3 regions of the Streptomyces lunalinharesii genome follow, and region 3 is predicted to be linked to each of the others. Evidence: riboswitches for the same ligand, from Rfam matches in the RefSeq annotation. Region 3 holds a riboswitch; each other region holds the start of a gene.
The links. A riboswitch is a leader RNA that binds a small molecule or an ion and turns the genes downstream of it on or off. The one in region 3 is predicted to bind cyclic di-AMP.
Positions count from the first base shown of each region.

Region 1: it holds a riboswitch for cyclic di-AMP, as region 3 does, so the genes downstream of both, ABD385_RS32940 (M23 family metallopeptidase) here and ABD385_RS38995 (M23 family metallopeptidase) in region 3, are expected to answer to the same signal.
Region 2: it holds a riboswitch for cyclic di-AMP, as region 3 does, so the genes downstream of both, ABD385_RS33590 (transglycosylase family protein) here and ABD385_RS38995 (M23 family metallopeptidase) in region 3, are expected to answer to the same signal.

Region 1 covers NZ_BAAARK010000033.1:51,457-61,946, forward strand. Annotated here, with positions in the region: gene ABD385_RS32910 (metallopeptidase family protein) at 1-197, shown strand, start outside; gene ABD385_RS32915 (hypothetical protein) at 421-1,089, shown strand; gene ABD385_RS32920 (DEAD/DEAH box helicase) at 1,320-3,641, shown strand; tRNA gene ABD385_RS32925 (tRNA-Lys) at 3,946-4,021, shown strand; gene ABD385_RS32930 (PP2C family protein-serine/threonine phosphatase) at 4,262-5,401, shown strand; gene ABD385_RS32935 (DUF2332 domain-containing protein) at 5,436-6,581, opposite strand; cyclic di-AMP (ydaO/yuaA leader) riboswitch at 7,003-7,149, shown strand; gene ABD385_RS32940 (M23 family metallopeptidase) at 7,362-8,612, shown strand; gene ABD385_RS32945 (aldo/keto reductase) at 8,700-9,665, shown strand; gene ABD385_RS32950 (hypothetical protein) at 9,793-10,095, opposite strand; gene ABD385_RS32955 (PrsW family intramembrane metalloprotease) at 10,180-10,490, opposite strand, start outside.
Region 2 covers NZ_BAAARK010000035.1:52,274-62,763, forward strand. Annotated here, with positions in the region: gene eno (phosphopyruvate hydratase) at 1-1,143, opposite strand, end outside; gene ABD385_RS33590 (transglycosylase family protein) at 1,450-2,133, opposite strand; cyclic di-AMP (ydaO/yuaA leader) riboswitch at 2,141-2,310, opposite strand; gene ABD385_RS33595 (transglycosylase family protein) at 2,570-3,592, opposite strand; gene ABD385_RS33600 (cytochrome P450 family protein) at 3,831-5,207, opposite strand; gene ABD385_RS33605 (LysR family transcriptional regulator) at 5,255-6,130, opposite strand; gene ABD385_RS33610 (MFS transporter) at 6,243-7,529, shown strand; gene ABD385_RS33615 (DUF397 domain-containing protein) at 7,504-7,734, opposite strand; gene ABD385_RS33620 (DUF397 domain-containing protein) at 7,788-8,012, opposite strand; gene ABD385_RS33625 (helix-turn-helix domain-containing protein) at 7,999-8,823, opposite strand; gene ABD385_RS33630 (hypothetical protein) at 9,000-9,356, shown strand; gene ABD385_RS33635 (hypothetical protein) at 9,502-10,490, opposite strand, start outside.
Region 3 covers NZ_BAAARK010000062.1:13,788-24,277, forward strand. Annotated here, with positions in the region: gene ABD385_RS38970 (alkaline phosphatase family protein) at 1-32, opposite strand, end outside; gene ABD385_RS38975 (DUF5998 family protein) at 32-622, opposite strand; gene ABD385_RS38980 (bifunctional acetate--CoA ligase family protein/GNAT family N-acetyltransferase) at 661-3,537, opposite strand; gene ABD385_RS38985 (HPr family phosphocarrier protein) at 3,735-4,016, shown strand; gene ABD385_RS38990 (GntR family transcriptional regulator) at 4,450-5,136, opposite strand; gene ABD385_RS38995 (M23 family metallopeptidase) at 5,421-6,221, opposite strand; cyclic di-AMP (ydaO/yuaA leader) riboswitch at 6,234-6,390, opposite strand; gene ABD385_RS39000 (M16 family metallopeptidase) at 6,689-8,071, opposite strand; gene ABD385_RS39005 (M16 family metallopeptidase) at 8,098-9,438, opposite strand; gene ABD385_RS39010 (DNA gyrase/topoisomerase IV subunit A) at 9,765-10,490, shown strand, end outside.

The DNA.
Region 1 (10,490 bases), on a different contig from region 3:
GGACCCCGCTCACCGACCGCGGCGAGTGGTACGCGGGCGTCCTGCCGGACCGGATCACGATCTACCGGGGGCCGACGCTGCGGATGTGCGACACACGGGAAGACGTGGTCGCGGAAACCGAGGTGACGGTCGTTCACGAGGTCGCGCACCACTTCGGGATCGACGACGCGCGGTTGCACGCGCTCGGTTACGGCTGAGGAGGAGTCCCGCCCGCGCCGGGCGGATCCGGGGTGGGTGTTCGCCGCCGCGTGTCCTCCACCGGGGGGCGGGAGTTGGGCAGGGCGTCCGACGCCGTCCCGCGCCCCGGATCCGGAGGTCCCGCCCGTGTGCCCGATGTCCCCTCGTCCGAATTCCGCCGCCGATCCGTCCCCGCCCGGGGCCGCCATCTGCGGAGGGGCCGCCAGGGTGGCCGGGCGCTCGATGGCGCGCGTCACGGCCGCCGCGGTGACCGTCTCCGCGTTGGCCGCCGCACTGGCCGGCTGCATGAGCGTCAGCGATCCCGGGCAGCCCGCGCCGTCGGGCAGCGCCGCCCGGCACGGTGACGAGAAGGGGCAGCCCCACCGCCCCGGCGGGCTGACCGTCGACGGGCGGGGCGGCGGTCCGCACCGGACGGGTCACGGCGGCGCCGCGCGGCCGGCGGACGGCGGCGCCGGGCCGGCCGGTGAGGGCGATGCCGGGGCCTCGCCGAGCCCCGCACCGTCCGCGCCGCCGTCGGACCCGGTGGCGCCCCCGCAACCGGCCCAGCCGTCCGGCCCGGAGCCGGGGCCGACGCACGGCAGGGCCCCCGGCCCGGGCGGTCCCCCGGACCCGGCGCGGCCCTCGCCGTCCCGCTCGGCCCATCCGTCCGCCCCGCCCAGCGCACCGGCTCCCGGCTCGCCGAGTGTGCCGCCCGCCGGGCCGTCGGGCGGGCCCGCGTCCCCGGCCGGCGGCGTGCAGGCGTCCGGCCCGTCGCCGCTGTCCCCGAAGCTCTCCCCGAAGGCGTCTGGGGCGCCGGGGGCGTCCGCGTCCGCCGCGCGCTCGCCGGTGCCGGGGAGCGGCGCCGCGTCGCTGTCCGCGGGGGTGTCGCCGCAGGTGGAGTGGGACGCCTGAGGGTCTGAGCGGGGCCGGTGGGGGCGGGGTGCGGCCGGGCTCATTTGCCTTGCGGGGGGAAGGGTGCGTATGGTGGTAGATCGTTTGATCCCATTTGCCCGGCGCCTGAAAACAGCGCGCCGTGTGGCGCGTTCTCTCCCTTGCCGTGGCTGACCGCATAGAGGCGGTCTTTGCGAAATCACACGGAGTTGTGGGCGCGTGCCGAGACTCCGGAAGGTTTCGCATTTCGCATGTCCATTTCCCTTGATCAGTCCGCCCTGCCCGCGAACGACGAGCAGCCCGAGACGACCGAGACCACCGAGACCCAGGCGGTCTCCACCGACGAGCTGACGCCGGCGGTGGACGCCGTCGAGGCCGAGGTCACCGACGCCGCCGACGCCGCCGACGCTGAGGCCGTCGACGCTGAGGCCGACGCCGACGCCGACGCCGACGCCGACGAGGACGACGACGCCGAGACCGTGACCTTCGCGACCCTCGGGCTCCCCGAGGGCGTCGTCCGCAAGCTCGCGCAGAACGGTGTCACCACCCCGTTCCCGATCCAGGCCGCGACCATCCCGGACGCGCTGGCCGGCAAGGACATCCTGGGCCGTGGCCGCACCGGCTCCGGCAAGACCCTCTCCTTCGGTCTGCCGACCCTGGCCCGGCTGGCCGACGGCCGCACCGAGAAGAAGAAGCCGCGCGCGGTCATCCTCACCCCGACCCGTGAGCTCGCGATGCAGGTCGCGGACGCCCTCCAGCCGTACGGTGACGTCCTCGGCCTGAAGATGAAGGTCGTCTGCGGCGGTACGTCCATGGGCAACCAGATCTACGCCCTGGAGCGCGGCGTCGACATCCTCGTCGCCACCCCGGGCCGGCTGCGCGACATCATCAACCGTGGCGCCTGCTCCCTGGAGGACGTCCAGGTCGCGGTCCTCGACGAGGCCGACCAGATGTCCGACCTGGGCTTCCTGCCCGAGGTCACCGAGCTGCTGGACCAGGTGCCCGACGGCGGTCAGCGGATGCTGTTCTCGGCCACGATGGAGAACGAGATCTCCACGCTGGTCAAGCGCTACCTGACCAACCCGGTCAGCCACGAGGTCGACAGCGCCCAGGGCAACGTCACGACCATGACCCACCACGTCCTCGTCGTGAAGCCGAAGGACAAGGCGCCGGTCACCGCCGCGATCGCCGCGCGCAAGGGCCGCACCATCATCTTCGTCCGCACCCAGCTGGGCGCCGAGCGGGTCGCCGAGCAGCTGATCGAGGCCGGCGTCACGGCCGACGCGCTGCACGGCGGCATGACGCAGGGCGCCCGCACCCGGGTCCTCGCGGACTTCAAGGACGGCTACCTCAACGCGCTGGTCGCCACCGACGTCGCCGCCCGCGGCATCCACGTCGACGGCATCGACCTGGTCCTGAACGTCGACCCGGCCGGCGACCACAAGGACTACCTGCACCGTTCGGGCCGCACCGCCCGCGCCGGCCAGTCCGGCACCGTCGTCTCGCTGTCGCTGCCGCACCAGCGCCGGCAGATCTTCCGCCTGATGGAGGACGCGGGCGTCGACGCCTCGCGCCACATCGTCGGCGGCGCCGGTGCCTTCGACGAGGAGCTGGCGCGGATCACCGGTGCGCGTTCGCTCACCGAGGTCCAGGCCGATTCGGCGAACAACACCGCCAAGCAGGCCGAGCGCGAGGTCAGCGTCCTCACCAAGGAGCTGGAGCGGCTCCAGCGCCGCGCCACCGAACTGCGCGAGGAGGCCGACCGGCTGACCGCCCGGGCCGCCCGCGAGCGCGGTGAGGACCCGGCGGAGGCGCTGGCGGTGACCGCCCAGGCGGCCGTCGAGGCGGCTGCGGAGGCGGCGGCCGAGGCCACCGTGCCGGCGCAGGCCGGGCCGAACGACCGTCGCCCCGAGCGCCGGGACGACCGCGCTGGCTCTGGTCGTGACCGTCGGGACGAGCGCGGCAACTTCGAGCGTCGGGACCGTCGCGACGACCGCAGTGGTCGTTCCTCCGACCGCCGTGACGAGCGGGGCGGCTTCGGTCGGGACCGTCGGGACGAGCGCGGCAACTTCGAGCGTCGGGATCGTCGCGACGACCGCGGCGGCTTCGGTCGGGACCGTGACCGGGAGCGTCGTGACGACCGTGGCGGCCGTTCCTTCGACCGTCGGGACGACCGGCGCGGCGAGAACCGTCGCGACGACCGCGGCGGCTTCGGTCAGGACCGTGACCGGGAGCGTCGCGACGACCGCTTCGGCGGCCGCTCGTTCGACCGTCGGGACGACCGTCGCGACGACCGCGGCAGCTTCCACCGGGACCGCGGCGAGCGTCCGGCCCGCCCGTTCAACCGTGACGACCGCTCCGGCAGCCGTCCCTCCGGTGGCTTCCGCTCCGGCGGCGACCGTCCGTTCAACCGTGACGACCGCTCCGGCGGCCGGCCGACCTCCGGCTACCGTTCCGGCGGCGACCGCCCCTACGGCCGGCGCGACGACCACCGCGGCTCGGGCAGCGGTTCCGGCAGCGCCCCCAGCTTCGGCCGTCGCGAGGACAAGCCGCGCTGGAAGCGCAACGGCTGAGTCGGCCGTGACCGGCGGCGTGGCTGATACCCGTCGCTGACCTGCACCACCCGCCCAGGGCCCGTACGGCATCGAAGTGCTGTACGGGCCCTGGGTTTTGACGTGCGGCGGGCGGTCGGGGCGGAGTGCGGTTCGGCGTGTGGCGGGGCGCGTGCACGGTGGTCGCGGGGGCCTCGCGGGGCCGGGGAAGCGGCCGTGGCCGGGGAATCGGGGGCGGCCGGCGCCGGCTCCGGCACGCCGTGGATCGGCCAGATCCCCGATGCCTTCGGGCTGCGGCGCGTCCTCCGGCTATGCTGCTCGGTGCGGGCCATTAGCTCAATTGGCAGAGCAGTGGACTTTTAATCCATTGGTTCAGGGTTCGAGCCCCTGATGGCCCACCAGGTGGAGCACGCGGTGCTCCGAGGGAGAGCGGCGCCCCGACCGGTACGACGGTCGGGGCGCCGTTCGTCGTTTTGCGGGGGACGGTCGGGGCGTGGTGGGTGGGTGCTCCCGCCCCGTTCGGCGTAGGAGGACTCGCCGGGCGGCGCGGGGCCCGCAAGCCTTGAGACGGCAGTGCCTCGGGGAACGCGTGCCCGGCGGGTGCGCGGCCGGGCGGGCGGACTGGGAAGAGGCCGGTGCGGATGGTGCGAGGCGGCGGGAACCGCACGGGTGACGAGGAACGGCGGGCGCGTCGCGACCAGATGTCCTCGTGGGGGCGGCCGTTGGCGCGCTGGTTGCCCGCCCTCCTGATCGTCGGCGGCGTGCTCTTCGACGTCGTGACGCCGCCCCAGTACACCGCGGCTCCGTTCCTCTCCGCCGCTCCCCTGGTTGCCGCCCCGCTGTACTCCCTGCGGGCCACCGCCGGCACCGCCCTGGCCGCCGTCGTCACCGAGGTCCTGCTCGCCACGTACCACGGGGCCGAGGACTACTACCAGTCCGCCACCGAGGCGGTCACGGTCGTCGTGGTGGCCCTGATGGCGCTCGGCATCAACCGGGTCGTCCGGCGCAGCGACGCCCGGCTCGCCTCCGTGCGCGACGTCTCCGAGGCCGCCCAACGGGCCGTGCTGCCGACGCCGCCCGACACCCTCGCCGGCCTGGCGGTCGCCGCCCGCTACGTGGGCGCCCGGGCCGGTGCCCGCATCGGCGGTGACCTGCACGCCGTCCAGGACACCCCGCACGGCGTGCGGATGATCGTCGGCGATGTCCGGGGCAAGGGGTTGGAGGCCGTGGAGGCCGCGGTCGTCGTGGTCGGCGCCTTCCGGGAGGCGGCGGAGCAGGAGACCACCCTGGAGGCGGTGGCGAGCCGGCTGGAACGGGCGATCGAACGGGAGGGCGGGCGCCGCACCGGCCTCGACCAGGACGAGGGCTTCACCACCGCCGTCCTGGCGGAAGTCCCCGCCGGGAACCAGTCCGTGCTGCGCATCCTCAACCGCGGCCACCCGTCCCCCCTGCTGCTCACCCCGGACGGCGGCCTACGGGAGCTGCCCCCGTCCGCCGCCGCGCTGCCGCTGGGCCTGGGCGACGTGGCCGGCTGGCCCGACCACGCGGACGAGACGTTCTTCCCGGCCGGGGCGCTGCTGATGCTGTTCACCGACGGGGTGACCGAGGCCCGCGACCGGGCCGGGCGGTTCTACGACCCGTGCGCCCGGTTGCGCGGCAGCCAATTCAGCGGCCCCGGCGACCTGTTGGACGTGGTGGTCGAGGACGTCGCCCGGCACACCCGCGGGGGCCCCGCCGACGACATGGCCCTGTTGGCGGTGCAGCGGCCCCTGGAGGCGTAGCGCGGGGAGCCGGTGAACGGGCGGGCGGTGGGCGCTACGGCTGCGGCGGACGCAACCAGTGCACGCGCTGGCCGTGCGGCCCCGTCAGGGCCACCGGGCGCTCGTCCAGGGCGAGGGTCAGCGACATCGGGTCCCCCGGCCCGAGGGCCCGGTGCTCCGGCGCGGTGATCCACGGCAGCACGCCGTGGTACTCCTGGGAGATCCAGTGCCCCGGGCCGTCCCGTTCGGCCAGCACCGACCGGACGAGCCCGGCGAACTCCTCGCGCCGGGCCGGCGGAAGGTAGTTCAGCACCGCGCTGTGGAAGACGACGAGCGTCGCCCCGGCCGGTGCCCGGGCGGCCAGCGCCGGCAGCTCGTCGACCAGGTCGCCGCGCACCACCGTGGGCCGCGGCGACGTCCGGACCGCCTCGACGGCCGCCGAGAGCCGTGCCGCCCGGGCCTCGTCGCCGGGCCACACCAGGGCGTGCAGCCAGCGCAGGTCGTCCGGCGTCCCGACCGGGTCGAGCGGTTCCAGGTCGATGCCGGCGCGCCAGACGACCTCCGGCCGCGCGCCGGGCGGCACCGTCGCGCCGTCGTCCCAGGGCGCGACCCCGCTGGTGCGGCAGGTGAAGGTGACCGCGCCGTCCGGGGCGCCGGCCTCGACCAGCTCCCCGTAGGTGCCGGGGGGCCCGTCGGGGACGTACCGGTAGCTGTACCGGTCGGGGTGGAGGCACAGCCCCGCCGACGTCCCGACCTCCAGGAGGGCCAGCGGCTGCGGCAGCCGGGCGAGCAGGGGCAGTAACGCGGCACAGCGGGCCGGCTCGTTGGTCTGGGTCGCGCGCTGCATGATCACCGCGCGGACCTCGTCCCAGTGCCGGACCGTCCACTCGCGCCACCGCCCGTACGCCGCCTCGCCGCGCGGCCCCGACTCGGCGTGCGGGCCGTCCAGGTAGCGCACCGCGGCGAGCAGCAGGTTCGGCTGCTGTTTGTTCCCCGAGGGCAGCGAACGGGCCAGCAGTTCGCAGATCTCGTCGTCCTGGCCGATCCGGGCGGAGAGCTCCTCGTGCGCGTCGGACCGGCCCCGCGCCTCGTACCAGGAGAACTCCCGGTACCGAACCGCCACGTCCCGTGGGGTGTTGACGGTGTTTCCGGTGTGTCCGGCGTTTCCGGTGTTTCCGGTGTTCGCGACGTTGACGACCATGAGGCGACGTTACCGTCCTCACGTTCCGTAACTGTGGGGCGGCCCTCCGCATAACGACTGGCGCACGATCGCCGCGAGATCGTTTGGCGATGTCGCTCCAACTCGCCCTGTTTGCGGCCGGACTGGGGGTAAAAGTCCACGCCAGAGCTTGTTCGGGGGGCTTGCGGAACCCTCGCGGATTCGTGGGAACGCTTGGATTTCCCGCACCGTCTCTATTACTGTCCGATAACGGAGCGCGGTCGTCCCAGCCGTCGCCAATGGCGGCACCGCGCGCCGGCGCCGAATCCTGCACGCGCTGTTCCCGCACCTCCAGAACGACCTTGAGCCACCCGCCCGAGCCGGCCTTCCGCACGGCGCGACCCGCGTCCTCGACCCGAGTCGAGTCGCCCGGATCGGCCGGTTCCGGGGGTCCTGTCGGATCCGCCTGGAATTGCTTGGAATTGAGTCGAGGGAACCGGGGAACCACCAACTTGGGGTGAATCGGGCGCCTCTCGCCAGGGGGCGCCGGTAGGAGACCTTCCTGCTCCGAACCCGTCAGCTAACCCGGTAGGCGAGAAGGAAGGAAAGGAGTGCGCCCCCGTGGCGTCCAACAGGCCCGCCCCTCATGCTCCGTCCGCGTACGGCCTCCGTGGTCCCACCGACTTCGGCGGCCCCGCCGCCTTCACCGTTCCCACGACTGCCGGTGATCCCGCCGGTGCCGGTGTTCCCTCCGGTGCCGCTGTTCCCGCCGCTGTGAGCGGTTCTGACGGCGGCGGCGCGTTTGCTGGTGCCGGTGGTTCCGTGGACGGTGCCGCTTCCGGCGAGGCACCCCAAGTCCTCGCGTCGTACGGCCAGTTGCCGGGGCGGCGATCCCTCGGTGAGGCGTTCTCCCACGACCTGTTGGCCCCGTACCCGTCGCCCGAGGGCGCGCCGGCGGACGCGCCGGGCGGTACCGAGCCGTCGGCCGGCCCCGCCGGTGAGGACGTCGGCGACGCAGGCCTGCCGGCCGACGAGTCGGCCGCCGGCGACGCATCGGCCCGCCCGGTCCGCGGCAAGCACCGGGTGGCCAAGCAGCGCAGCGGCGGGCTGGCGCGCGGCGGCACGGTGCTGGGCGTCGGCGTGATCGCGGCGGTCGGCGCGAGCGGGGTGGCCGCGGCCGAGGACCGGCCGCCGGTGCCGATATCGGTGCCGGACCCCGCAGGCGCCCTCGACGACGCCCCCGGTGCCCTCCAGGACGCCGGCCCCCGCGCGGCCGACGCCGGTGCCGCGCCCGTCGCGACGCCCGCCGGCGCGGACGCCGCGGCCTCCGCCCCCGCGGGGCCCTCCGCCCCCGTCAGCCCCGCCGCGTCCCACCCACAGGGCGACGCCGCCACCGCTGGCGGCGCACCGGGCGCGGGGCCGGCCGAGGCGCTGCGCCACCGCATCCTGCAGCAGGCCGACGGCCGAGCGGAGGCCGCGGAGCCGGCGGCGGAGGCGGGCAGTGGTGCGGAGGCCGGGCCGGGCTCCGCATCGGACGCCGGGCCGGCATCCGGCCCAGCGCCCGCCACGGCGCCCGCCACGGCATCCGGCTCAGCGCCCGCCACGGCATCCGCGCCGGCTGCGCCCGCGTCGCAGGCCCGTCCGGCGGCGTCGGAGGACCGGCCCGCCGACGGGGCGAGGACCTCCGTCGCCCCGGTCTCCTCGTACACCCTCGCCACCGGCTTCGGGCAGGCCGGCGACCGCTGGGCCGCGGACCACACCGGACAGGACTTCACGGCCCCGACCGGCACGCTGGTCAGGGCGGTTCACGACGGCACCCTCACCCAGGCGGGCTGGGCCGGTGGCTACGGCTACCGCATCGTCCTCACCCTCGACGACGGCACGCAGCTCTGGTTCTGCCACCTGTCGTCGATGGTCAAGACGACGGGGCGGGTGCACGCGGGCGACGTCATCGGCCGGGTCGGCGCCACCGGGAACGCCACCACGCCCCACCTCCACCTGGAGGTCCGCCCCGGCGCCGGTGCCCCGACGGACCCGCTGCCCTGGTTGCACGACCGCGGGGTCACGGTCTGACGGCCGCCCGGTCGCGGGGGAGAGATTCCCCGCGACCGGGCGGGTGCGGAGGGAACAACTCCCCGCTGCCGGGCGTTGTCACGGAGCATGACCGTGACACACGCCCAGAGCTCCGCCCCCACGCCCAAGTCGCTCGGTTCGCTGTCCGTCTCCCCGCTCTGCCTCGGAGGCAACGTCTTCGGCTGGACCGCCGACGAGGCCGAGTCCTTCGCCGTGCTCGACGCCTACGTCGCCGGCGGCGGCAACTTCATCGACACCGCCGACGCCTACTCCTTCTGGGTGCCCGGCAACAAGGGCGGTGAGTCCGAAACCGTCATCGGCAACTGGACGGCGGCCCGCGGCAACCGCGACGACGTCGTGATCGCCACCAAGGTCGGCGCGCAGACCGACCTCAAGGGCCTGTCCGCCGCCACCATCAAGACCGCCGTCGACCTCTCCCTGAGCCGCCTCCGTACGGACTACATCGACCTCTACTACACCCACTACGACGACGAATCGGTCGAGGTGGGCGAGTTCCTGACCGCCCTCGACGACCTCGTCCGGGCCGGCAAGGTCCGCGAGATCGCCGCGTCCAACATCTCCGCGCAGCGCCTCCAGGAGTCGCTGGACTTCTCCGCCCGCGAGGGCGTGGCCCGCTACGTGGCCCTCCAGCCGCACTACAACCTGGTCTCCCGCGACACCTACGAGGGCGAACTCGCCGACGTGGCCGCCCGCAACGGCATCGCCGCGGTCCCGTACTACGCGCTCGCCTCCGGGTTCCTGACCGGCAAGTACCGCCCGGGCGGCAACGTCGACAGCGCCCGCACCGGGAAGGCCGCCGCGTACCTGGAGACCGACCGCGGCCGCCGCGTCCTCCAGGCCCTCGACACCGTCGCCGCGGCCCACGACGCCGAGGTGTCCACCGTGGCCCTCGCCTGGCTCGCCGCCCAGCCCACCGTGGCGGCGCCCATCGCCAGCGCCCGCACCCTGGCGCAGCTCCCGGCCCTGCTGGCCGTCACCGAACTCGCCCTCACCGACGTCGAACTCGCCCTCCTCACGGAGGCGTCTGCCTGACGCGCGACGGATGCGGTGCGGCGGGCCGGTACGGTGCCGCACACCGCGCCGGTGCGGGGCGCGCATCGCCGCGCCCCGCACCGTCCGCCGCACCCGGCGCAGCCGTCGACCGGGGCGCGGCCCGCCGTCAGCCGCGCCGGTCCGCCACCGCCCACGAAGCCAGCGCGACGCCGCCCGCCACCGCGAAGACCGAAGGCCACGCCCCGATCTTCTTGGCCAGCGGATGCGACCCCGCGAACGCCGCCACGTAGGCGCCGCTCAGCGCCGCGGCCGCCTTCGTGCCGGCCTTCTGCTGCCAGCCGCGGGCGGCCACCGCACCGGCCGCCGCCAGCGCCACCCCGCCCAACGGGCGCTTCTTGGTCCACCGGGCCACGCCGTAACCGCCCACCAGACCGGCGGCCGCCACCACACTCGTCGGTATCCCAGCCATCGCAGAATCCTCCCTTTCACGGACAACTCCCACGAGCCTACGCGCGGGCGGCGCGGCGCCCGGAAGCACCGTCAGGTGTGGCGATCAGCGCTGGTCACGGGCGCGCGGGCGCGGTGCGCCCGCGCCGCACGCCCACGCCTGGAGCAGCGCAGGACCCGCCCACGTCCGGTACTGCCACAGCAGCTCCAGCAGTTCGCGCTCCCGCGCGGCGAAGTCCGGGGACGGGCCCGCCAGGTGGGCGCGGCGGCGGTGGAAGGAGAGGGCGGTGGCCAAGGTGGTGTAGGCGGTGACGGCGCGGGCGGCGGCCGGGCCGTGGGTCCGGCGGGCCAGGTCGCGGGCCAGGGCGCGGGTCCGCAGCGAGGCGAGCGCGGTCGGCTCGGGCGGAGCGAGCCACC
Region 2 (10,490 bases), on a different contig from region 3:
CTCGGTCTCGCCGGAGCGGTGCGACATCATGCACTTGAAGCCGTTGCGCTGGGCCAGCTCGACGGCGTCCAGGGTCTCGGTCAGCGAACCGATCTGGTTGACCTTGACCAGGAGGGCGTTGGCGGAGCCCTCCTCGATGCCGCGGGCCAGGCGCTCGGGGTTGGTGACGAAGAGGTCGTCGCCGACGAGCTGGACCTTGGCGCCGAGCTTGTCGGTGATGACCTTCCAGCCGGCCCAGTCGTCCTCGAACAGCGGGTCCTCGATGGAGACCAGCGGGTAGGCCGCCACCAGCTCCTCGTAGTACTCCGTCATCTCGGCGGCGGAGCGCTCCTTGCCCTCGAACTGGTACTTGCCGTCCTTGTAGAACTCGGAGGCGGCGACGTCCAGCGCGAGCGCGATGTCCTGGCCGGGGGCGTAGCCGGCTTCCTTGATGGCTTCCAGGATCAGGTCCAGGGCCTCGCGGTTGGAGCCGAGGTTGGGGGCGAAGCCGCCCTCGTCGCCCAGGCCGGTGGCCAGACCCTTGGCCTTCAGCACCTTCTTGAGGGTGTGGTAGACCTCGGCGCCCCAACGCAGGGCCTCGGAGAAGGACTCCGCGCCGATCGGGGCGATCATGAACTCCTGGATGTCCACGTTGGAGTCGGCGTGCGAGCCGCCGTTCAGGATGTTCATCATCGGGACGGGCAGGACGTGCGCGTTCGGGCCACCGAGGTAGCGGAACAGCGGCAGGTCGCTGGCCTCGGAGGCGGCGTGCGCGACGGCCAGGGAGACGCCGAGGATGGCGTTGGCGCCCAGCGAGCCCTTGTTGTCGGTGGCGTCCAGGTCGAACATCGCCTGGTCGATCAGCCGCTGCTCGGTCGCGTCGTAGCCGACGAGCTCCGGGCCGATCTGCTCGATGACGGCGAGGACGGCCTTCTCCACGCCCTTGCCGAGGTAGCGGTTGGGGTCGCCGTCCCGCAGCTCGACGGCCTCGAAGGCACCCGTGGAGGCGCCGGACGGCACCGCGGCACGGCCGGTGCTGCCGTCGTCGAGGCCGACCTCGACCTCGACCGTGGGATTACCTCGCGAGTCGAGAATTTCGCGGGCTACGACGACGTCGATGGACGGCACGTTGTCTCCTTCGTGGGTGTCTGGAGTTCTCGGCATGAGCCTAACGGCCTCGGACGGATCCGCTCGCCTGTGGCCCGCTCCGTGGGACGAAAAACCCCAACAAGCAGGCTAAAAGCCCAGTTCACGGGAGGTTTGCGGGCAATGTTCGCTGAGCGGGGAACGTCGCGCCGGGCCGTCGGCGGGGCACCGGGATCGGTGCACGTCAGGACGGTCGCCGGGGCGGTCCAGGCGGGACGGCCGGGCCGCGGTGGGGTTCCGGGGCCCGGGAACGGAGAAGCCCCGCCGTGGCGCGCTCGGGGGTACGCGCCACAGCGGGGCAGCTCTCTCGGCAACCGGGACGGCTCAGATGCTGAGCTTCTGGCCCGGGAAGATGAGGTTGGGGTTGCCGCCGACGACGGACTTGTTGGCCGCGTAGAGCGACTTCCAGTGGGTGCCGTGCGCCTTGGCGATCTTGGCGAGGGTGTCGCCGGCCTTGACGGTGTAGGTGTCGCCGGAGCGGTGCGACTGCTGCGGGGCCGGCTGGGCCTTCTCGGCCTTCTCGCGGACCGGGGCGGACTTCTTGGTGGTGCCCTCGGTCTGCTTGCGGGCCTCGGAGGCGCCCTGGCTCTTCTTGACGGTGGCGCCGCCGGACGTGTCGACGTTGGCGGCCGGGCCACCGGAGGTCAGGTTGCCGGCGCCGGCGCAGGTCCAGGCACCCGGGCCCTGGATGGCGAGGAGCTTCTCGGCGACGGCGATCTGCTGGGACTTGGTGGCCAGGTCGGCGCGGGCCGCGTACTGGGTGCCACCGGCGGCGGCCCAGCTGGAGTTCGAGAACTGCAGGCCACCGAAGTAGCCGTTACCGGTGTTGATCGACCAGTTGCCGCCGGACTCGCACTGGGCGACCTTGTCCCAGGTGGCGACCGAGGCGGCGGAAGCGGAGGTGGCACCCATCAGCGGGACGGCGACGGCGGCGCCGGCGACACCGGCCAGGGTGGCGACGCGGACGGCCTTGGAGCTGCGGCGGTGCTTGCCCTTGTTGATCAGCATCGTGCGTTCGTTTCCTCACCGACGCCTACGAGGTGAGCTGTCGGGTTCGGGCCGTGTGAGCTGCCCGGCCGCGTGTGCTGCACACGCGACTTCACCCCAAGCCGACTGACCCGTTCTCACGGGCGGGGTCGGCACTTACCTTGGGTCCCCCGCTCCTGCCTTCGGCGCTTGCGCGTCGTCGACTCCGACCGCCGGCAGGACTCGGCGTGCGATCGAAGGGCCCGCTTTGGCGAGCGGTCCTGACCGTAATCAGTAATCCCGTTGGTGTTCAAACCCCATCTTCTGAACCAAGTTGACCGTTTTTGATCATCGCGGTGGTCATTTCCGCAGGTCGGCACCGGTATGAGAACGGGGGGCGAACCGGGGTCCGCCCCCCGCAACGAGAGCCATATCTCACTTTTACGGAACGCCGCGAAAAACGACGAACTGCCGGTAACTACCCCTGTGTCCGGCCGAGATCGAGCAGCTGGCCGGGGTGGATGAGGTCCGCGTCGGCGCCGATGACGCCCTGGTTGCGGTGGTAGAGCGCCGGCCAGCCGCCCGGCAGGTCATGGCGGTCCGCGATGGCTGACAGGTTGTCACCGGCGCGCACGCGGTAGCTGTCGGTCTTCGCCGGGGGCGTGCGGGGCGTCTCCCCGCCGCGCGAGGCATGCCGGCCGCTGCCGCCGTCCCGGTCCTGGGCGGGGTCCGTGCCGTCGTCCGGCGTGCCGCGGTGCTTGCCGGCGGCGGGCGGCGTGCCCGGCTCGGCGGGCCGGTCGGGTCCGGCGGAGTCCGACGGGGACGCCGGGGCACCGGGGTCGGCCGGGTCGGACGGCGAGGGGGACGCCGGGTCGGACGGCTTCCCCGAAGGGGAGTCGCCCGGCGTCGCGGAGTCGGACGGGGCGGGAGTGGCGGACGAGGAGTCCGTCGGGTCCGGGGTCACCGGGGGCGCGTCCGGGGCGTCGGTACCGGCGTCGGCACCCGCGTCGGCACCGGTGCCGGTGTCGGAACCGGCGGAGGCGCCGTCGGACGGCGCGGGGGTCCTGCCGGCCGGGCCCGCCTGATCCTGGTCCCCGGCCGTGTCGGAGGGGTCGCCGGTGCCGGTGTGGCCGTGGGACGGGCGCGGCGCGGGCCGGGTGGTGGCGCCGGGGTCGACGGCGGGCTTGCGGCCGCCCTTGGTCAGTCCGGCCTTCACCGCGCAGCTGGGGAAGGCGTCCGGGCCGCGGTCGTCGAGGATCGCCTCGGCCACGGCTATCTGCTGGGCGCGGCTGGCGAGGTCGGGGCGGGAGGCGTAGGCGGAGCCGCCGTAGTCGTCCCACATCTCCTGGGTGAGCTGGACGCCGCCGTAGAAGCCGTTGCCGGTGGCGGCGCTCCACACCCCGCCGCTCTCGCACTGTGCGACGCGGTCCCAGGTGGACGCGTCGGCTGCCTGGGCACCGCCCGCGGTGAACAGCGGGAGGGCCAGGCCCGCGCCGGTCACTCCTGCCGTGACAAAGATGGCCGGTGCTTGTCTGGGGCGACGGTGTCGGCCGTTCCCGGAACGCATGCGGTTGCCTTTCGCGCGGCGGTTGAAGTTGTCGGACCGGTGTCGGCGGGAACACCGGGCGGCAGCCCGGGGCCGGCCCCGATCGTCGGTCGAAAGGTAGCCGGGGTCACGGGCAGTCACAAGCCGGTGTAGCGGAGATCACGCAATGGTCACGCAACTGACGAAGTGTCAATTACGGCATGGCACCAGGTCGGGACGGTTCGGGCGTGAACTCCACCGGCAGGGTGCGCAGTCCGCGCATGATGAGCCCGCCGCGCCAGCGCAAATCGTCAGGTTCCGCCGCAAGTCGGAAGTCCGGAAGGCGGGTCAGCAGGGTCGTCAGCGCGGTCTGCCCTTCGAGCCGGGCGAGCGGCGCGCCGAGGCAGTAGTGGATGCCGTGCCCGTAGCCCAGGTGCGGGTTGTCACGCCGGGTGAGGTCGAGCACGTCCGGCTCGTCGAACCGCGCCGGATCGCGGTCGGCGGCGGCCAGCACCACCAGGACCGGGTCCCCCTCGGCGATCCGCTGGCCGCCGAGCGTCAGCTCCCGGGTCGCGTACCGCCAGGTGGCCAGCTCCACCGGCCCGTCGTAGCGGAGCAGCTCCTCGACGGCGGTGCCGAGCAGTTCCTCGTCGCCGGCCGCGAGCGACTTCTGGAGCAGTTCGCGCTGTGCGGGGTGACGGAGCAGGGTGTGGGCGCCGTTGCCGATGAGGTTGACGGTGGTCTCGAAGCCGGCGAAGAGCAGGATGAAGGCCATCGCGGCGGCCTCGTTCTCCGTGAGGTGCTCGCCGTGGTCGGAGGCCCGGATCAGCCCGGAGATCAGGTCGTCGCCGAGGTCGGCCCGCTTGCGGTGGATCAGCTCGGCCAGGTACGCCCGCATCTTCTTCACGGACCGGGCGACGCCGCCGCGCGGCCCGCCGCCGTGCCGGATCATCATGCCGGCCCAGTCCCGGAAGTCGTCCTGGTCCTCGGGCGGGACGCCGAGCAGGTCGCAGATCGCGTAGATCGGCAGCGGGAACGCGAACTCGTGGATCAGGTCCGCGCTGCCCCGCTGCGCGAAGCCGTCGATCAGCCGGTCGGTCAGCTCCTGTATGCGCGGCGCGAACGCGGCGACCCGGCGCGGGGTGAACGCCTTGGAGACCAGGCGGCGCAGCCGGGTGTGGTCCGGCGGGTCGATGTTCAGCAGGTGCGTCATCAGGTTGGCGCCGCGTTCGCCCGGAATGCCGGTCTTGCCCTTTCCGTGCGCGGCCTCGGAGTGGTGCACCGGGTTCTTCGACAGCCGCGCGTCGGCCAGCGCCTGCCGGGCGTCCGGGTAACGGGTGACCAGCCACGCCTCGACGCCGCTGGGCAGCCGGGTCCGGTGCACCGGCGCGTGCTCGCGCAGCCAGGCGTACGCCGGGTAGGGGTCGGCGGCGAACTCCCAGGAGAAGAGGGCGGGGGTCGGTCCGGCGGCGACCGCGGACGCGGCGACCGGACACCCGGTGGGCGGGTCGCCCGCCGGACGGGCTTCGGGCCGGGCCTCCGGGTGGGGGTCGGACCGGTTCTCCTGGTGGGCGTCGGACGTCTGCTGCACCTCTCGACCGTAACGGGTGCCACACCCGCCCCACCCAAACCAGCAGGTCACCCCACTTCCACACCCAGTCCCGCCAGGAACGCCGCCGCAGCCGGCGACGGCCCCAGGCGACTCCACACCACCCGCTCGGTCCGCACCGGCGCCGGCCGCACCCGCACGAGGTGCAACCCGGCCAGCTTCCGGGCGGACACCTCCGGCACCATGCCGATGCCGAGCCCGGCCCGGACCAGCTCCGCCAGGAACTCGACCGTGGTCACCTCGAACGCCACCTGCGTCGTCAGCCCCGCCGCCCGGAACGCCTCCTCGCGCTGGCGCCGCGCCGCCGACCCCTCCGCGTAGTCGACGAAGGTCTCCCGCGCCACCCGCGCCAACGTCGTCCACTCCCGCCGGGCCAACGGGTGCTCCGGCGGCACCACCGCGACCAGTTCCCCGCGCGCCAGCACCTCCTCCCGCACGCCGACCGCGCGCGCCCCGGGCACCAGCCCGACGAACGCCACGTCCAGCACGCCCGCCCGCACCCGCTCGATCAACGGATCGCTCATCTCCATCTGGAGACTGATCCGCACCTTCGGGTACTTCGTGCGGAACGCGCCCAGCTCCCGGGCGAGGTCGACCGCCCCAACGGTGGAGATCGCGCCCACCGCCAGCCGCCCGCGCACCTCCCCGGTCGCCGCCGCCACCTCCGCCCGGGCCCGCTCCGCGGCCTCCAGCGCCTGCCGGGCGACCGGCAGGAACGCCTCCCCGGCGGCGGTCAACCGCACGCTGCGACTGGTCCGGTCGAAGAGCCGCGCCCCCAGGTCCTTCTCCAACCGGGCGATCTGGTGGCTGAGCGCGGACTGCACCACGTGGCAGCGCTCCGCGGCCCGGGTGAACCCACCGGTCTCGGCGACCGCGACGACGTACCGCATCTGCTGGAGCTCCATGCGCGCGATCGTAGGCACCCGCCGGCCCCGCGCCATCCATCGCGTTCCACGATCGATGCGATGAAAACTATGCGTTGGACCGATCGATGATCCCGGCGGGACGCTGGACCGCATGACCCGAGCCGCGCACGGCGCGCCCCACCCGACCGGACCGCACCCGACCCCCGCAGTCCCCCCGCAGCCCGGACCGAAGGCCGCAGCGGAGGCCGCCGCGCCCCGGCTGACCCGCGGCACCCTGCTGCTGATGACCGTCGCCGCCGGCCTGTCCGTCGCCAGCAACTACTTCGCCCAACCCCTCCTGGACGTCATAGGCCACGACCTCCACCTCTCCACCGGCACCGCCGCGCTGGTCGTCACCGTCGCCCAGACCGGCTACGGCCTCGGCCTGCTGCTCCTCGTCCCCCTCGGCGACCTCCTGGAACGCCGCCGGCTGGCGGTCGTCCTGTGCGCCCTGACCGCCGTCTTCCTGACCGTGACGGCCAGCGCCCCGAACGGCGCGCTGCTGCTCGCCGGCACCGCCCTGACCGGCCTCACCTCCGTCGCCGCCCAGGTCGTCATGCCGTTCGCGGCGACCCTGTCCGCCCCCGCCGAACGCGGCCGGACCATCGGCACCCTCATGACCGGGCTGCTGCTCGGCATCCTGCTGGCCCGTACGGCGGCCGGACTGCTCGCCGAGGTGGGCGGCTGGCGCACCGTCTACTGGCTCAACGCCGCCCTGATGCTGCTGATCGCGCTCCTGCTGCGGCTGCGCCTGCCCACCCTGCGCACCACCGCCGGACTGCGCTACCCGGCCCTGCTCCGCTCGACGCTGGCGTTGTTCGCCCACGAGCCGGTGCTGCGCTGGCGGGCGGCGCTCGGCGCGCTGACCTTCGCGGGCTTCAGCGTCCTGTGGACGGCGCTGGTGTTCCTGCTGTCGGGGCCCGCGTACGGCTGGCAGGAGTCGACGATCGGGCTCCTGGGGCTGGTCGGCGCGGCCGGTTCGTTCGCCGCCTCGACGGCCGGCCGCCTGGCGGACCGGGGTCTGGCGCACCGCGTCACCGGCGTCAGCGCGTTCCTGCTGCTGGGCTCCTGGGGCCTGCTGGCGGCCGGCGGCACGGGCGGCGCCTGGTCGCTGGCGGCCCTCCTGGCCGGCGTGATCGTCCTGGACCTCGCCGCCCACGCGATCCACGTCAGCAACCAGAACCTCGTCTACGGCGTCCGCCCCGAGGCCCGCAACCGCCTCAACTCCGCCTACATGACCAGCTACTTCGCCGGCGGCGCGGCGGGCTCCGCCCTCACCTCGATGGTCTGGGGCCTGGGCGGCTGGGGCGGCGTGTGCGCGTTGGGGGCCGGGGTGGCGCTGGCCCTGGTGGCAACGTGGGCAACGGAACGCCTCAGGCGCCGAACTCCCCATGCCTGACGGCCGATACGAACACCGACCAGGTCGTGGGTGAGAACGTCAGCGCGGGGCCGGTGGGGCGCTTGCTGTCACGGACGGGGATGGTGGCGTGGCCGAGAGCCACTTCGAGGCATTCGCCCTGAGGGGTTCCCCCGTCGCTGTAGCTGGACTTGTACCAGCCGGTGAGCCTGGACGAGTCGTGGACGGTGCGCTCATTGCTGACCATGTACGTACTCCTCCGCTACGCCTTTTACGAGGGCAGTGGGCTCCGCACTGACCTCAGTCAGCGAACTCGCCACACCTGACGGCCGATACGAACGCCGACCAGGTTGTGGGTGAGAACGTCAGCGCGGGGCCGGTGGGGCGCTTGCTGTCACGGACGGGGATGATGGCGTGGCCGCGGGCGACCTCAAGGCAGTTGCCTTGATTGCCGCCGCTGTAGCTGGACTTGAACCAGCCGGTGAGCGTGGACGAGTCGTAGACAGTGTGCTCACTGCTGACCATGTGCGTATTCCTCCGCTACGGCCTTGACGAGGGCCAGTGACTCCTGTTGCGACAATGCGTCGCTCAGGGCTAGAGCGTAAGCGGTCTGGCTAGCGGCCACCAGCGCCGGTTCGTCCATCAAGTTGCCGGTCAGAAAGCCTTCGACATAGGCCACCGGGGCGCAGTCCTCGAAGCTCATGAGGGTGAGGTCGCTGTCCATGAGCGCGTGCGCACCAACGCCGTGCGGCAGCACGTGCAGCCGCAGCCGCCCTGCATCGGCCAGGTCTGCGATCTTGTGAAGTTGCGAGGCCATGACCTGGGGGCCGCCGACGCAGCGCCGCAGCACCGACTCGTCGAGCAGCGTCCAAAGCACCGGATTCAACGGCCCGTCGAGGATCCGGGCACGCTGTGTTCGAGTGACAACCTCATCGTCAAGTTCCTCGGGGGTGTGGTTGGGGCGGTACGCAGCGAACACTGACCGCGCGTAGTCGTCGGTCTGAAGCATGCCGGGCACCAATGACAGCGCGAACTGCTGGATCAACTTGGCCAGTTTTTCCAGCTCAGCCGCAGACGCGAAGTAGTCGGCGTACTTCGACTCCAGATCTTCCAGCCACCGAACGAAGAACCCGTCCGTTCCCAACGCCCGGTCGATCCGCTGTGCGTCATCCCGCTTCGGGATCCTCCTCCCCGCCTCGAAATGACTGATCAGCGTCGGCGAGCACACCACACGCTCGCTCAGCGCCTCCTGCGTCATGTCCGCCGCGATGCGCCGGATCCTCAGCTCCTCCCCGTACTTCTCCTTGGGCGTGCGCGGCTTGCGTTCCTTCTCCATGGCTGAACTCCCTTGCTTGACGGCTGCTTTGTCGGGCTCGCCCCACTAGAAGCGTAGCCACCGCAGGCTTGATCCTGTGAGGGAACGACCACACAGCGTGAAGAAACGCAGAGACCCTCGCGACCGGCGTGCACCGGCCCGAGGGCGTGGTCACCAACCCCACGGAGGTTGACGACATGACCGAGCCTAAGCGACAGGTCCTGCACGACGGGCGGCTTCTGCCATGGAGCAGCCTGGAGGGGAAGCCCTGCTACCTCCTCGCCAGCGACGGGACCGGATACGTCTCCCGCATGGCCGACCGGGTCGAGGCGGAACAGCTCGACACGGCGGCCCAACTCATCGAGGAGGCCCACGACGTCCTGCGCGAGCGGGCCTGGACGCCGGGCGAGATCCACCTGCTGACGAGCGACCTGACCGCCTCGCTCAGCAATGTGCGGCGGATCGCGGTCAGCCGGGGCGCCCGGCTGCCGGCGCCCGCCTACGACTCCCCCGACCGGGCAACCGCCGAGCGGGACGGCACGCGTCCCGTATGAGCCGACGGCCCCGCCCGGTCCGTCCTGCGGGGAGCGTTCCGGACGCTCCCCCGAAGGGTGCCGCGCCGCCACCGGCGCGGTGAGGGAAGGGCCCCGTCCGGTGGACCTCTACGGTTCCACCGGGCGGGGCCACCCACACGGCGCGCTACGCGTCCGACTCCCCGAGGGCCCGCTGCGCTCCGGGGTGGCCCATGGCGGCGGCCTTGCGGTACCAGGTCATGGCCTCGGCCTCGTCGCCGTCCTTCTTGTGGAGTTCGGCGAGGCGGAACGCCCCGTAGGCGTCGCCCTGTTCGTAGCCCTTGAGGTACCAGGGGCGGGCTTCGCCGGGGCGGTCGCGCCGTTCGAGGAGGACGCCGAGGTTGGTGGCTTGGAGACCGCCCCCTGCCTCGGCTTCGATCAGGAGAAACGTCATTTGGCCGTCTAGGGCCTCGGGGGCGCTGAGGTTTCCCTTGAGTTCCTCGGCGGCTTGGTTGTCACCCGCATCGGCCGCACGGCACAACCAGACCTCGGCCAACTCCGCTTCATTCCAGATTCGGTACACGGACGCGATGCTTGCTGCGACCGGGGCATACTGCGCGTCGGCCGCTAGCACGTAGCACTGATTCGCCGCTTCCGCCCCATGGCTGCCCAGCCACAGGTCGCCAAGTAGATGCGCAGCCTCGCCGCTTCCGCCGTCCATCCCCACCTCCAACCACCGTTCCGCCCGCTTCCGCAGCAGCTTGCCCAGAAGCGTGGCTGCCTGAGCATCCCCTGCGTCCGCGGCGGTCTCCAGGAACGGCTCTGCCTGCCTGCCCTCGCCCCGCTCGGCGAGTATCCGGCCGATCCGTCCGGCCGACTGGGCCTCCCCAGCCTCCGCAGCCCGCCAGAACCAGCATTCCGCCTCCTCGCCCTCCCCCAACGACTCGGCGAGCAGGCCGAGGTCATGCAGGGCGGAGGCATCCCCGCCGTCGGCGGCGCGCCGGAAGGCGTCCCGCGCCTTCGCCGCGATCTCGGCGTAGTCGTAGGCCGGGTCCGTCCGGGCGGTCTCCAGGGCGCAGGCCCACACCGGGCCCGGCACGTCCGGCAGTTCCTCGTGTCGGGCCGCCGCCTCGACGAGGAGCGGCGCGGCCCGCCAGGTGTCCTCCGTGGCGCGGG
Region 3 (10,490 bases):
GGTTCCGGCCAGACGGGGGCGGCGTGGACCATCAGCGGGTGCTGGTGGCCGCGGTGGCCTCGGACAGCGCCTGTGCGAAGGCGAGCGTCTCGCGCACCGAGTCCGGGCCGTCGCCGGCCTCGCTGACCCGGAGGGAGAGGTCGTCGGCGGTGGACGAACCGGTGTAGCCGTGGTCCGCGTCGCAGTTGGGGTCGCCGCAGCTGGCCGGCTCCAGGTCGAGGCGGGCGACGGCGCCCCAGCCGATGGTCAGCACGACCTCACGGGGCAGCTGGCCGGGGGTGTAGGACTCGGGGTTGGCGACGACGCGGCTGAGCACCACGGACGAGATCCGACCGAGCTTGACGGACTCCGTGGAGGTGGTGGCGTAGGGGGACGGCGAGGTGGCGTCGGCGGCCTGCTCGTCGGTGTGGCTGACGATGAAGCGGGTGTCGGTCAGGACGAGGACCGTGACGTGCCGGCGGACCTCGTTGGCGTCGAAGGTCGTCTCCTGGTGGACGAGGTACGACACCACCGGCTCGCCGCCGACTGCGGCCTGCACCGCCTCGGCCACGAGCGTCGGGTAATAGCCACTGCGCTCGATCGCCGCGCGCAGCCCCTGGGTCGTCGTACCGGTCTTAGCCATGGGGTCCATCTTACGGGCCCTACCGGGTCCCGAGACCCTCAGTAGACGGGCAGCCGACGGGGCCCGAGGTCAGTGGTGGCGGGCGGTCGGGCGAGCCGGACCGAGGCGCCCAGGACGGCCAGGCCGTGCGGGGCGACGACGACGGGTTCGAGGTCGACGGCGACCACCTCCGGATGGTCGTCGACGAGCCGGGAGACCCGCAGCAGCAGGTCCTCCAGGGCGGCGGTGTCCACCGGCTGGGAGCCCCGCCAGCCGAACAGCAGCGGGGCGCTGCGGATCGACCGGATCTGCTCGTTGACCTCGCGGTCGGTGGCCGGAATGAGCCGGTGAGCTATGTCGCCGAGCAGTTGGGAGGGCGCGCCGGCCAGCCCGAAGGAGAGGACCGCACCGGCAGCGGGGTCAATGGCGGCACGGACGACGGTGTCGACGCCGCGCGGCACCATCGCCTGGACGACCGGTCGCAGCTCTTCGGGGGAACCCAGGAAGTCGGTCAATTCGGCATAGGTGCGGCGGAGTTCCGTCTCGCCGGCGACGTCGAGGCGGACGCCGCCGAGGTCGGCGCGGTGCCGCAGGTGGGGGGCGGTGGTCTTGAGGGCGACGGGGTAGCCCAGGCGGGCTGCGGCCCGGACGGCAGCGTCCGGGGCGGGGGCGGGGAGGGTGGGGCGGGGGTGGATGCCGTAGCGGGCCAGCAGGGCCTCGGCGTCGGCGGGCGGCAGGGCGACGGAGCGGCCGGGGGCGACGTCGGTGGTGAGTCGGTCGAGCAGCCGCTCGACGTCGGCGCCGGCCGCGGCCTCCTGGATGTCGTCGTATTCGGGCACCCGGCCTGGTTCGGCGGCCGCGCGGCGCCACGCGGCGTAGCGGACGGCCTCGGCGAGGGCGCGGACGGCGCGCTCGGCAGCGGGGTAGGCGGGGATCCGGACGGGACGGGGATCGGCCGGGGCCTCGGGGGCCGGCGTCCGGTCCTGGGTCCCAGGGGTGGCACTCCGGGGCTGGGCGGTCGGCTCCGGCGCGTGCGGGTCGTGGGGAGCGGGCGGGGCGGCGAGCGTCGTCGCCAGGTCGTCCATCGCGAGGTGGACGACGGTGACCGGCTTGCCCGGGTGGGTGGTGGCGGCGGCGCGCAGGGCGGCGGCGAGTGCGGGGCCCTCGCCCTCCCCGTGGGCGGCGGCGCCCTCCTCGCCCATCCAGGGGATGGCGGTGACGACGACGGCGTCGCAGGTGTTCCCGGCGAGCGTTTCGGCCAGGGCGGCGCGGAACTCCTCGGGGGTCGCGGCGGACGGCAGCACCCGGGGGCGTTGGGGGCGCAGTCCTTCGGTGAGGCAGGCGTCGTAGGCCAGGAGGGCCAGCGATTCGGAGTTGCCCAGGATGGCGATGCGCGGGCCGGCCGGCAGTGGTTGGGCGGCCAGCACCAGGCCGGCGTCGATGAGTTCGGTGACGGTGTCGACGCGGATCACGCCGGCCTGGCGCATCAGGGCGGCGACGGTGCTGTCGGGGACGCGGACGGTGGGGACGGCGTGGCCCAGGGGGGCGGTGCCGTGGTGCCGGGCCCCCTTGGCGACCACCACGGGTTTCACGGCGGCGGTGCGGCGGGCCAGTCGGGCGAACTTCCGGGGGTTGCCGATGGACTCCAGGTAGAGGATCGCGACGTCGGTGTGCGGGTCGTCGTACCAGAACTGGAGGAGGTCGTTGCCGGAGACGTCGGCGCGGTTGCCGGTCGAAACGAAAGTGGAGATGCCGGCGATGCCGTCGTCGCCGGGGCCGCGCTCGTGGAGTCCGCTGAGCAGCGCGATGCCGATCGCGCCGGACTGGGTGAACAGGCCGATCCGGCCGGAGCCGGGCATCTGGGGGGCGAACGAGGCGTTCAGCCGGACGTCGGGGGCGGTGTTGATCAGGCCGAAGGCGTTGGGGCCGATGAGGCGCATGCCGTAGGAGCGGGCCTGCTGGAGCAGGGCGCGCTGCCGCTCGCGGCCGTCGGGGCCGGCCTCTGCGTAGCCGGAGGAGAGGACCAGCACCCCTTGGACGCCGTGTTCGCCGCAGTCGCGGACGACGTCGGGGACGGCGTCCGCGGGGACGGCGATCACCGCCAGGTCGACCGGCTCGCGGATGGCGCGCAGCGTGCGGGCGGCGGGGACGTCCTCGGGCTGCAGACGGTGCAGGTCCTCGGGGAAGGCGTGGTTGACGGCGTGCACCCGGCCGGTGAAGCCGGCGTCGAGGATGTTGCGCAGGGCGGTGCGGCCGACGCCGCCGGGGGCGCGTCCGGTGCCGACGACGGCGATCGAGCCGGGCGCGAGCAGCCGTTGGACGGAGCGGGCCTCGGCGCGCTGCTCGCGGCCGCGCATCACGGCCAGGGACTGCTCGGTCGGTTCGAGGTCGAATTCGAGGCGGACGACGCCGTCCTCGAAGGTGCGCTTCTGGGTGTAGCCCGCGTCCGTGAACACCTTGATCATCTTGGTGTTGGCGGGCAGCACCTCGGCGGCGAACCTACGGATGCCGCGTTCGCGCGCGACGGCGGCGATGTGCTCCAGGAGGGCGGAGGCGACGCCGCGGCCCTGGTGGGCGTCCTGGACCAGGAAGGCGACCTCGGCCTGGTCGTCCTCCGGGCTCTTGGCGGGCAGCCCGCGGGCGTCGATCCGGTCGTAGCGGACGGTGGCGATGAACTCGCCGCCCACGGTGGCGGCCAGGCCCACCCGGTCGACGTAGTCGTGGTGGGTGAACCGGTGGACGTCCCGGTCCGACAGCCGCGGATACGGCGCGAAGAAGCGGTAGTACTTCGATTCGTCCGAGACCTGCTCGTAGAAGGAGACCAACCGCTCGGCGTCGGCGGGCGTGATGGGCCGGATGCGTGCCGTCCCGCCGTCGCGCAGCACCACGTCGGCTTCCCAGTGGGTCGGGTACGCGTGATCCGGCGGCGTCTGCATGCGGACAGCGTACGGCGGGGCACCGACAACCGGCTCGACGTGCGTACGCTCGATTTCCCGGGCCCACCGCAGCGGGACCGAGGGCCTGGAACGAGGGCCGCAAGGCGCTCGGGAACCGGGACGAAGGGCTGCGGGACCACTCCTGACAGCGTGCGAGAATGGTCTAGACAACAGTCACGACTTTGAAGGGCAACACCATGGCTGAGCGCCGCGTCAATGTCGGTTGGGCCGAGGGCCTGCACGCCCGCCCCGCGTCGATCTTCGTCCGAGCGGCCACCGCCTCCGGTGTCCCGATGACGATCTCCAAGGCCGGCGGCAACCCCGTCAACGCCGCCTCCATGCTCGCGGTCCTGGGCCTGGGCGCCCAGGGTGGCGAGGAGATCGTGCTGGCTTCCGACGCGGAGGGCGCCGAGGCCGCGCTCGACCGCCTGGCGAAGCTGGTCGCGGAGGGTCTCGAGGAGCTCCCCGAGACCGTCTGAGGAGCACCGGGGCCGCCCGCCCTGCCCTTCACTTCTCCTGATGCGGCCCCACCGCGGTAACCGGGACGTCCGGCTGCTGCGGCGGGGCCGTTTCCTGTTGCGCGGACGGCGGCGGAGCCCCGGCCCCTCCTTCCGCTTCTCCGCCCGATTCCCCGCGTGAAGAATCAACCGGCCGTACGGAATATCTCTTCGTGTGCGGAGCATCTCTTCGCGTGCGGAACTCTCGTCGTGTGCGGAAATGGCTCGCCGGGCCGCGGACGTTTCCCGGCGCGTTCCCGTTACCGGGGTGCGGAAATCAGCGCGACTGCGCCCGATCTCGTCCGCCCGATTTCGTGCCGCACCTCTGCCCCTGCATTTCTCGCGCTCGCGGACCAGTCATTCCCCGAGACGTCAGCGCATTCCCGCCACTCCCCTTTTATATACGGGGCGATTGTTAAGCGCGGGCGCGTGCCGTGTTGACGGGCCGTTTCGCCTCCCTCACAGGGGGAGCGGCGTGCCGCAGCCGGTACACGGGCAAGGACCGCTCGATGTGCGCCGCCATGAGGGCGCGCGCCCGCTCCGCGTCGCCACGGACCACGGCGTCCAGCACGGCGCCGTGGTCGTCCCAGGAAGCGGCGGGGCGCGCGGGTGGCTCCACGACGTACATCCACTCGATCTTGCGCCGCAGTTGCATGAGCAGGGCGGTGAGGTGGGGGCTGCCGGTGGCCTGGGCGAGCGTCTCGTGGAACCAGGCGTCCAGTTGGTACAGGTCCGCGGGGTGGCCGTGCCGGACCCGCTCACGACCGAGTCGCACGAGGCCGCGCAGCACCTTGAGGTGGGCGGCGCTGCGGCGGGTGGCCGCACGGGCGGCGCCCAGCGGCTCCAGGGCGGCCCGGATGTCGAGGAGGTCGACGGCTTCCCGTTCGGTGAGTTCGGCGACGCAGGCGCCCGCATGGAGGCGCGTGGTGACGAATCCTTCGGACTGCAGGGTGCGCAGCGCTTCTCGCACCGGGACCCTGGAGACGCCGTACCGCGTGGCGAGAACATCCTCGACCAGTCGGCTCCCGGGCGCGAGCACTCCCGAGACGATGTCGTCGCGAATCGCCGTGCACACCGCATGCGTGGAAATGTGACCTCGCATCGCCTGCGCCTCCACCGTCATCACCGGAAACCGCCGCCGTTCGACGATTTTCCCCGACTGTATTCGACCGGCGCGGATTTCCTCTCCGGAGTTCGAGAATTCATGGGCGCTTTTCGGACGACGGGCGGGGCATCATTCGGTCGGCGAGATGATGGCTGTCCGAAAGCGCCCGCGCAGCCCAGGGAAGCGCCGCCCGTCTTGGGGTAACAGCAGAGCCCCGGCCCACCAGGGTGGTGGGCCGGGGCTCCGGGGGACGGTACTGCGGCGGAGAAGTCGCGGTCGGATCAGACGCTGACGCCGTGCGCGCGGAGGTAGGCGATCGGGTCGATGTCCGAGCCGTAGTCGGGGCCGGTCCGGGCCTCGAAGTGGAGGTGCGGACCCGTGGTGTTGCCGGTGTTGCCGGAGAGGGCGATCTGCTCGCCCCGGGTGACGGACTGGCCGACCGTCACCCCGATCGACGAAAGGTGACCGTATTGGGTGTACGTGCCGTCGTTCATCCGGATCACGATGTTGTTGCCGTACGCGCCGCCCCAGCCGGCTTCGACGACGGTGCCGGACCCCACGGCGTGGACCGACGTGCCGGAGGCGGCGTGGAAGTCGATGCCGGTGTGGCTACCGGAGGACCACAGTCCGCTGGACGCCTTGTACCCGGTGGAGACGTAGGAGCCGGTCACGGGGGCGACGAAGGTGTTGAGGCGCTTGCGCTCGGCCTCGCGAGCGGCGCGCACCTTGGCCGCGCGCTCCTCGTCGGCCTTCTTCTTCACCTCGTCGGCCTTCTTCTTGGCCGCGTCGGCCAGCCGGACGGCCTCGGCCTCGGCCTTCGCGCGCGCCGCGGTGGCCTCGGCGGCCGCCTGCTGCGCGTCAGCCTGTGCCTCGATCCGGACGGCGAGTTCGTCGCCCATCACGACCGCCTGCTGGAGGCCGGTGTCATGGGGGGCCGACTCGTCCGTCGCGGCCAGCGCGGGCGACGCGACGGAGGCGACGACGCCGGAGGCGGCGAGGGTGGCTATGCCGGCGAGGTTGCGGGTGGTGCGAGCGGTGCGGCTCGCACGACGGTGCTTCCCGGTGGCACGGGTGAACGCCATGTACTGGCTGATCCTTTCCTTCCCTCTCGCCTACCGGGTTAGCTGACGGGTTCGGAGCAGGAAGGTCTCCTACGGACTCCTCCGGAGAGGGGCCCGATTCACCCCAAGGGACGGTTGGGTCCCCGGCTCCCCTGGCTCGCGCCGTACGGGGACTCGGCGATGACTGTCCGGTGCCACTGGTGTGGCGGACTTGTGACGAACAGCCGGACCGACGCTAATCGGGACAACTTTCAATCGGCAAACAGAACCGGATTTTTGTGCGCCACGCCACACGCGAATCGGGCAACCGACGCAACAAACCGGTCACCACCGGCCCGTCACAGTGACGACCGACCGGAGCCGCAGGCGCCGGCCCGGTAGCCCCACGGAGCGCACGAACGAAACGGCTCCCGTGGCAAGTGACCGCCACGGGAGCCGCTTTGTCGATGATTGACGAGCCGTCGGATGACGCCCCGTCACAGGGTGGGTCAGCCGCTGACGACCGTCACCTCGCCGATGCCCAGCGCCTTGACCGGCTCGGCGATCTGCGCCGCGTCACCGACCAGGACCGTCACCAACCGGTCCACCGGGAACGCGTTGACGACCGCGGCGGTCGCCTCGACCGTGCCGGTCTCCGCGAGCCGGACGTACAGCTGCGCCTGGTAGTCGTCGGGGAGCTGCTGCTCCACCTGGTCGGCCAGCGTGCCGGCGACGGCGGCGGAGGTCTCGTACTTCAGCGGCGCGACGCCGACGAGGTTCTGCACGGCGACGTCCCGCTCGGCGTCCGTCAGCCCCTCGGCGGCGAGGGTGCGCAGCACCGTCCACAGGTCCTGGAGGGCCGGCCCGGTGGAGGCGGTGTCCACCGACCCGCTGATGGCGAGCATGGCGGCGCCGGTCGCGCCCTCCGGGGAGGACGGCGCCGAGGAGCGCAGGACCTGCCCGAAGGACCGCACGCCGTAGGTATAGCCCTTCTCCTCGCGCAGCACCCGGTCCAGGCGGGAGGTGAGGGTGCCGCCGAGGCAGTACGTGCCGAGCACCTGGGCGGGCCACACCCGGTCGTGCCGGTCCGCGCCGATCCGACCGATGAGCAGCTGCGTCTGGACGGCGCCGGGGCGGTCGACGATCACGACGCGGCCGGTGTCGTCCGCGACGATCGGGGACGGCTTCTGCGGATCGGCGGTGGAACCCGTCCAAGCGCCCAGGGTGTCGGCCAGTGCGGCGTCCAGGTCGAGGCCGGTGAAGTCACCGACGATGACGGCGGTGCCGGTGGCGGGGCGGATGTGCGCGTCGTAGAAGGCGCGGACGGCGGCCGCGTCGATCCGGGCGACGGTCTCCTCGGTGCCCTGACGGGGCCGGGACATCCGGGAGGTGGCCGGGAAGAGCTCCTTGGACAGCGCCATCGCGGCCCGCCGGGCCGGGTTGGCCAGCTCGTGCGGGATCTCGTCGAGGCGGTTGCCGACCAGCCGCTCGACCTCCCCCTCTGGGAAGGCGGGGGCGCGCAGCGCGTCGGCGAGCAGGCCCAGCGCGCGCGGCAGCCGGGACGCCGGGACCTCCAGGGAGACCCGTACACCGGGGTGGTCGGCGTGCGCGTCCAGGGTGGCGCCGCAACGCTCCAGCTCGGCGGCGAACTCCTCCGCGGTGTGCTTGTCGGTGCCCTCGGACAGCGCCCGGGACATGATCGTGGCGACCCCGTCGAGGCCCTCGGGCTCGGCCTCCAGCGGGGCGACGAGGTTGATCTCCACGGCGACGACCTGCTGGCCGGGGCGGTGGCTCGTCAGGAGGGTCAGCCCGTTGGGCAGCTGGCTGCGCTCGGGGGCCGGGAAGGCCCACGGCTTGGCGGCACCGCTGCGGGGCTGCGGGTGGAACTCCATGGTGCTCACGGGGGTGGTGGCGTCGGTCACTTGGCCGCCTCCTCTTCCTCGGTGCCGGCGGCGTCGGTCTGCGCGGTCGGCTCGTAGACGAGCGCGGCGCGATTGTCGGGGCGCAGCCGGGCCTTGGCGACCGCCTGCACCTCCAGCGGGGAGATCTCCAGGACGCGCTGGACGGCGCTCAGCGCGAGCTGCGGGTCGCCGAACAGGACGGCGAAGCGGCACAGTTCGTCGGCGCGGCCGCTGACCGTGGCGAGCCGGTCCAACCACTCGCGCTCCAGTTGGGCCTGGGCGCGCTCCATCTCCTCCGGGGTGGGCCCCTCTTCGGCGAAGCGGGCCAGCTCCTCGTCGACGGCCGCCTCGATGGCGGGCACCTCCACGCCACCGGACGCCTTGACGTCCAGCCATCCGAGCGAGGGCGCGCCGGCCAGCCGGAGCAGGCCGAAGCCGGCGGCGACGGCGCTGCGGTCGCGCCGCACCAGGCGGTTGTAGAGCCGGGAGGACTCGCCGCCGCCCAGGATGGTGAGCGCGAGGTCGGCGGCGTCGGCCTCACGGGTGCCGTCGTGCGGGAGGCGGTAGGCGGCCATCAGGGCGCGGGAGGGGACCTCCTCCGCCACCACGGTGCGCAGCTGTTCGCCGATGGTCTCGGGCAGGCTGCCGTCGCGCGGCGGCTGCTTGCCGTCGTGCGAGGGGATCGAGCCGAAGTACTTCTCCACCCAGGCCAGCGTCTGCTCGGGGTCGATGTCGCCCACGATGGACAGGACCGCGTTGTTGGGCGCGTAGTAGGTGCGGAAGAAGGACCGCGCGTCCTCCAGGGAGGCGGCGTCGAGGTCGGCCATCGACCCGATGGGGGTGTGGTGGTACGGGTGGCCGTCCGGGTAGGCCATCGCCGTCAGCTTCTCGAAGGCCGTGCCGTAGGGGACGTTGTCGTAGCGCTGGCGGCGCTCGTTCTTGACGACGTCGCGCTGGTTTTCCAGGGACTCTTCGTCGAGCGCGGTCAGCAGCGAGCCCATCCGGTCCGCCTCCAGCCAGAGGGCAAGCTCCAGCTCGTGGGCGGGCATGGTCTCGAAGTAGTTGGTGCGCTCGAAGCTGGTGGTGCCGTTGAGCGAACCGCCGGCGCCCTGGACGAGCTCGAAGTGGCCATTGCCCTTCACCTGCGCGGAGCCCTGGAACATCAGGTGCTCGAAGAGGTGAGCCAGGCCGGTGCGGCCCTTGACCTCGTGGCGGGAGCCGACGTCGTACCACAGGCAGACGGCCGCCACCGGCGTCAGGTGGTCTTCGGAGAGCACCACGCGCAGGCCGTTGGCCAGCCTGTGCTCGGTTGCTGTCAGGCCGCCGGAGCCGGCTTCTTCAGTGGCCGTGTGACCCATGGGCATGTACGTCCCTTCGATCCGCTTGCGAGGAAGTTCTGTCACTGTATGCAACCGCGTCGGCATCTGGCGAAGTTCCCGTGCGGAAGGCCCCGAACGTGCGCCGTCCCCCACGGCGGGGCGGGAAGGGGGGAGTCGTGGTGAGCGTTGTCAGTGGGGCGGTCCACAATGGTCGGCGTCAGACTCATCGGACTCGCCGGTCGGTCCGCCGGCCGGCCGGTCAACGTGGATCCCCGAGTTGGTCCGAAGCGTTGACCCAATAGCGTTGATCCCACAGCGTTGATCACACATCGGCAGTAGACGCAGCAGAAGGAGCCGCAGCCGCGATGGCCCGCCGCAGCACGAAGACCCCGCCGCCGGACGACTTCGAGGAGAGGATCCTCGACATCGACGTCGTCGACGAGATGCAGGGATCCTTCCTCGAGTACGCGTACTCGGTCATCTACTCGCGCGCCCTGCCGGACGCCCGCGACGGTCTCAAGCCCGTGCACCGCCGCATCCTCTACCAGATGAACGAGATGGGCCTGCGGCCCGAGCGCGCGTACGTGAAGTGCGCCCGAGTCGTCGGTGAGGTGATGGGCAAGCTCCACCCGCACGGCGACGCGTCGATCTACGACGCCCTGGTCCGCATGGCGCAGCCGTTCTCGATGCGGCTGCCCCTGGTGGACGGGCACGGCAACTTCGGTTCCCTGGGCAACGACGACCCGCCCGCCGCGATGCGGTACACCGAGTGCCGGATGGCGTCGGCGACGTCCCTGATGACGGAGTCCATCGAAGAGGACACCGTCGACTTCACGCCCAACTACGACGGCCAGGAGCAGGAGCCGGTCGCCCTCCCCGCCGCGTACCCGAACCTCCTCGTCAACGGGACGTCCGGCATCGCCGTCGGCATGGCGACGAACATGCCGCCGCACAACCTCGGCGAGGTGATCGCCGCGGCCCGCCACCTGATCAAGCATCCGAACGCCGATCTCGAAACCCTGATGCGGTTCGTGCCCGGTCCGGACCTGCCGACGGGTGGCCGGATCGTGGGCCTGGGCGGGGTGCGGGAC